Flocculibacter collagenilyticus: one gene and its partner. The protein of the gene in region 1 interacts with the protein of each later gene in a pairwise test. Links are inferred from orthologs where the notes say so. Each region holds a gene or a part of one and is shown on either strand. Other genes may lie near its edges.

Region 1 (2,840 bases):
CTAAGGTTTATTCAACCAAAGCAGAGTAGGTAATTTAGCGTATTAGGCTGGCGTAATTGCAAGTGTCCATATCGATACGGTTTTTACGCCTGCTTGATGCAACACTCGGGTGATTTGCTGTGCGGTAGCCCCTGTTGTGATTACATCATCAATCACCGCAACATGCTGGTAATTTGCGTTGGCGCATTTCGGGGTAAATTTAAATGTATTTATGTCCTTTTTAAGGCGGGCGATACGTGTTTTACCTGCTTGTGCTAAGCGCAAACGTGTTCGCTTTAGGCTAGTGACATCCTGCGTTATTGTTAATGAAGCACTTAGTTGTTCACTAATCAGCTGCGCTTGATTAAATCCTCGCCAGAGGTATTTGATAGGGTGTAGTGGTACAGGAATTAATACATCTGGTTTTAAGTGGGGCTGTTGCTGTAACTCAAGCTGGATCTTTTCTTTCAATAAAGTGGTCAGTAACGTGCCACTAGCGTAATGGTTTTGATATTTAAATTGAGATATCAGTTGATTAAAAGGCCATTTATATTCCGCAAGCGCAAGCTGATGTTGCCAATTTGGGCGATTCAAACCTGCTCTTATATCGTAGTAATTTAATAAGCAGCCTGTGCGTTCATGGTAGCTGGGTAAGTCTTTATAACAACATTGGCAAAGCCCTTTTACATGGCTCCATTCATCCAATGGCATTTGACACACAAAGCATCGGCTTGAAAATGATGTGCTTAAAGTTTGTTGTGCTTTTTTATAGAGCGTGTTGCTGAGTGCGCTTTTAATATCACTAAACATTGCAATTCCTTTTGCGAAACGTATGATCACGGCTTCAATTAATACCTGTGGTTAACACTGTTAGTGCGATTAGTGCAATTAGTGCAAACCGATGTCTGTTCTTATTTGAGTAAGCGTGAGTGTAATGGTTATATCGCAATATCAGCAACAAAGTAAAGCAAAGCCTACACTAGCCTTGATTCATGGCTGGGGAGTAAACCATAAAGTGTTTAGCTCGATTGAACCTGAGCTGGCTGAAAAATTCGACTTACTTTTAATTGATTTACCCGGCTTCGGCAATCAGGTTCAGCAATCAATAGCAGAGTATGATTTAGAGTCACTAGCTAACGTAGTTGCAGAACAAGTACCAGATAATGCCATTGTTTGTGGGTGGTCTTTGGGTGGTTTGGTTGCACTGAAAATGGCAATCTTAGCGCCAAAGCGATATAAGGCCATAGGCTTGATTGCAAGCTCTCCACGCTTTGTTGAAACAGATAATTGGCGAGGTATCAAGCCCTCGGTACTTACCCAGTTTGCTGCCGAATTAGCTAAAAATATTGAACAAACGATAGCTCGATTTTTAGCCATTCAAGCAATGGGGGCTGAAAATGCCCGTAGTGACATTAAACAGTTAAAAGCACAGCTATCAACTATGCCTGCGCCGTCTTCACAGGCGTTATATGCAGGCTTGGATATTTTACAAGATACAGATTTAAGAGATCAGCTAAAGTCTATTGAAATCCCGATAAAAGGGATTTTTGGCAAATTAGACAGTTTGGTGCCGTATGCAAGTGTGCAGGCATTAGCTGGGCAATCGTGCTTTTCACACTTAGCCATTATTGAAAAAGCCTCACATGCCCCGTTTGTTTCTCATAAAGAAGCGTTTTTATCGCACTTTTTTGATATGTTTGAAAATTAATAATTATTTCAATTAAGTAGCTTGGTTTTGGTTACGAAATCAAGCAGAGCGCGTGCTTTATTTGAGGCTAACGCTATTACAAATACGCTAAAAGCTTTATTTTTACTTCTGAATGGTTAATAATTATACAGTGCTATTGTAACTTTCGGGAGGTAGCCATGACAGATAACTTTGCCAGTATAAACTCAGCATTCAATTCAGGAGTGCAAGGTTTCTCACGCGCCTCTGATGGGCTTAAAGATGTAGCTTTAAATATTAATCGACGAGCTGCACAAGAGCGTGAGATCCAAAACCTACAAGATACATCAGTTGGAAATGCACGTGATCAACAAGCGCTTGAGGTTGCAGACGATGCTGTTAACCAACCGACCACACCAACGGCGCCAGATTTTACAGATTCATTAGTGCAATTGCGGGTTGAGCAACGAAATGCAGAAGTGAATGCAAAAACCATTGAAACCGCAGATGATGTACTGGGTACTATCATTGATGTAAGAGTATAGAGTGTTAATTCTATGAATATTGCGACGCCATATCCAACTCATATACCAATGAGTAACGCTAATCCCGCAACAGAGGCTGCGAAGCGGGATAGCGATGCGCGTCAGCTTATTGTTAAAACAGAAGAGATGGCGGCAGGTAACGCTGAAAAGGGCGTGGGTGCAGAGTCTGACCGTGCCAAATCTCAATCTGCCTTAGTCCAATCTCCAGTTTATGAATTTCCAAGTAATGACAAGTCTGATAAAGATGAAATTCATGAGCGAGAAAAAAATCCAGATCAAGATTCTTCTCAGCAAGAGCCTTCCCAAGACTCTTCTCAAAATGACGCGTCAGGTTCAGATTCTTCCCAATCAGGTGACACGTCAGGTGATACGTCAGGTGAAAATCAAGATGCAAATGGCAGTACCGAAGACGCTCAATCAGACGCTGAAAGGCGCGAGCAAGAGCTTGAGTTAAAGCAAGTTCAAGAACTTAAGCAACGAGATGCGGAAGTGAAAGCTCATGAGCAGGCGCATGCCGCTATTGGCGGTAGTTATGCAGGCGCGCCTTCCTATGAATATGAGACTGGTCCTGATGGTGCAAAATATGCGGTGAGTGGAGAAGTATCGATTGATACGGCACCTGTACCTGATGATGCGAGAGCAACCATAGA
Region 2 (2,768 bases), 1.7 Mb from region 1 along the record:
TGCTCATGTATCAGTATCAGGCCTTGTATAAGGTTCTACCTTAAATATTACCTAATTATTCAACGGTAAGATACGCAAAGAACGCATCAAACTTAAAGTATGTTTATATCTTTTTGAATAAAATAGAGCCGTTAGTTCCACCAAAACCAAATGAATTACATAGTGCATACTCTAATTTAGCATCACGCGCTTCATGCGGGACATAGTCTAAATCACAGCCTTCATCTGGGTTATCTAAATTAATCGTTGGTGTAATAACGGAGTGGTTTAACATTAACGTAGTAAATATAGACTCCACAGCACCTGCAGCACCTAATAGATGTCCTGTCATGGATTTCGATGAACTCACAGCTAACGCCTTAGCATGATCGCCAAACACTCGCTTTACAGCTGCAGTTTCAGCTAAATCACCAGCCATAGTTGAAGTGCCATGTGCGTTGATATAGCCAACTTTATCCTTGGCAACGTTCGCATCTTTAATGGCATTCTCCATCGCAGTTGCGGCTCCTTCACCATCAGCAGGAGGCGACGTCATATGAAAAGCATCACCGCTCATCCCAAAGCCTGCTAATTCGGCGTATATTTTTGCTCCGCGAGCTTTGGCGTGTTCATATTCTTCTAGCACCATAACGCCTGCACCATCACCTAAAACAAATCCATCTCTGTCTTTATCCCAAGGACGGCTAGCCGATTGTGGATCATCATTACGTGTTGATAGCGCACGTGCAGCAGAAAACCCGCCCATACCCAAACAAGTAGACGCCTTTTCTGCTCCTCCTGCCACCATCGCATCGGCATCACCATACGCAATCATTCTTGCTGCATGTCCGATATTATGAACACCCGAAGTGCACGCAGTTACGATTGAGATATTAGGGCCTTTCAAGCCGAACATAATAGAAAGATGACCCGCTATCATGTTAATGATGGTAGATGGAACAAAAAAAGGAGATAACTTACGAGGTGAGCTTGATAATAATTTAGCGTGGTTTTCTTCAATTAATCCTAAGCCACCAATGCCTGAACCTATTGCAGCGCCAATTCTAGGTGCATTTGCTTCAGTAATTTCTAGGCCAGAGTCTTTGATTGCTTGAACACCAGCAGCTACTCCATATTGGATAAACAAATCCATTTTCTTTGCATCTTTTTTTGCCATGTACTCTTCGACATTAAAGTCTTTTACTTGGCCTGCAAATTTTGTGTTGTATTCAGATACATCAAAGTGCGTAATATCAGTGATCCCACTTTCACCTTTTACTAAGGCGTTCCAGGTAGCATCTACAGAATTACCCAAAGGGGTTAAAAGGCCCATTCCCGTTACAACAACTCGGCGTTTAGTCACATCTTCCTCCAAATATGGGGTAACTAAAAAATAAAGAGGAAAAAGAAAGGCAGCCTAGGCTGCCTGTCTTACAAAATTCTTGAAATAGAATTACTCAGCGTGAGCTTTGATATAATCTACAGCAGATTGAACAGTAGTGATTTTCTCTGCTTCTTCATCAGGGATCTCAGTATCAAACTCTTCTTCTAGAGCCATTACTAATTCAACTGTATCTAAAGAGTCTGCACCTAAATCATCAACAAATGAAGCTTCTGACTTTACTTCTTCTTCTTTTACGCCAAGTTGTTCAATAATGATTTTTGATACACGTTCTTCGATATTGCTCATTTTTTTTTCCTTTTTCTCTACGCAATCGCGCACTTTTATGAATTTTGCGGGTAGTGTATTCTTTCAAATTTGAGGTTTCAAGTTTAGGCGCATGAATTTGCTAGTGGTCAAACCTGATAACTCTCCTGATCAATACACTTCGCTGTTATTTATGAACTAGTTTTAACTTATTTGCAACTTTAACTGCAAATTAAACCATATACATGCCGCCATTCACGTGAATAGTTTCACCTGTAATGTATGCAGCTTCGTCAGACGCTAGAAACGCTACCGTAGACGCAATTTCTTCTGGTTGTCCTAACCTGTTAGCAGGCACTTGCGAGAATATCGCTTCGCGTTGCTCGTCGTTTAACTCTTTTGTCATATCAGTATCGATAAATCCCGGTGCTATTACATTCACAGTAATACCACGAGAAGCAACTTCACGACCTAGTGACTTTGAAAAGCCAATCACACCCGCTTTTGCAGCTGCGTAATTAGCCTGCCCTGCATTCCCCATTGTTGCGACAACCGAACCAATATTAATAATTCGCCCGTTGCGCTTCTTCATCATACCACGAAGAACAGCTTTACTTAGCTTAAACACCGATGACAAGTTAGTATCTAAAATATCAGACCACTCTTCATCTTTCATACGCATCATTAAATTGTCGCGAGTGATCCCAGCATTGTTTACCAAGATATCTATTTGCCCATGATGCTCTTTTATCGCTTCAAATAATGCTGCAATAGAAGCATCTTGAGTAACATTTAGCACATAACCTTTCCCATTATCTGCCAAATAATCACTGATTGCTGCCGCGCCATTTTCTGATGTTGCGGTACCAATTACAGTGGCACCTAAGCTGACTAACTTTTCAGCTACTGCTTTGCCAATACCACGGCTAGCTCCTGTTACTAGTGCAACTTTACCTTCCAAACTCATAAAGCTCATTATAATTATTCTCCAATTAACGCATTGATGGATGCGATATCATTGACAGCTTTAGCTGAAATCGATCGATCGATTCGCTTAGTAAGCCCTGTTAATACTTTTCCAGGGCCAAATTCATATAGTTCAGTAACGCCATTATTCGCCATAAATTGCACTACTTCAGTC

Evidence for each region.
Region 2: the proteins of bioH (region 1) and acpP interact in binary tests that used the Escherichia coli proteins (3 or more experiments, as listed by UniProt). The link is inferred for Flocculibacter collagenilyticus from one-to-one orthologs.

Annotation. Positions count from the first base shown.
Region 1 is NZ_CP059888.1:489,872-492,711, forward strand. Bases 12-2,800 are described here. They hold bioH (pimeloyl-ACP methyl ester esterase BioH), read left to right. Parts: upstream 12-913; coding sequence 914-1,687; downstream 1,688-2,800. Other genes in these bases: HUU81_RS02190 (M14 family zinc carboxypeptidase), read left to right, coding at 12-29; HUU81_RS02195 (ComF family protein), read right to left, coding at 43-789; HUU81_RS02205 (hypothetical protein), read left to right, coding at 1,846-2,190; HUU81_RS02210 (putative metalloprotease CJM1_0395 family protein), read left to right, coding at 2,203-2,800. Also shown: more of HUU81_RS02190, read left to right, coding at 1-11; more of HUU81_RS02210, read left to right, coding at 2,801-2,840. UniProt on the Escherichia coli protein: The physiological role of BioH is to remove the methyl group introduced by BioC when the pimeloyl moiety is complete. It allows to synthesize pimeloyl-ACP via the fatty acid synthetic pathway through the hydrolysis of the ester bonds of pimeloyl-ACP esters.
Region 2 is NZ_CP059888.1:2,218,559-2,221,326, forward strand. What follows is about bases 52-2,768. They hold acpP (acyl carrier protein), read right to left. Parts: upstream 1,670-2,768; coding sequence 1,433-1,669; downstream 52-1,432. Other genes in these bases: fabF (beta-ketoacyl-ACP synthase II), read right to left, coding at 104-1,342; fabG (3-oxoacyl-ACP reductase FabG), read right to left, coding at 1,860-2,594; fabD (ACP S-malonyltransferase), read right to left, coding at 2,609-2,768. UniProt on the Escherichia coli protein: Carrier of the growing fatty acid chain in fatty acid biosynthesis.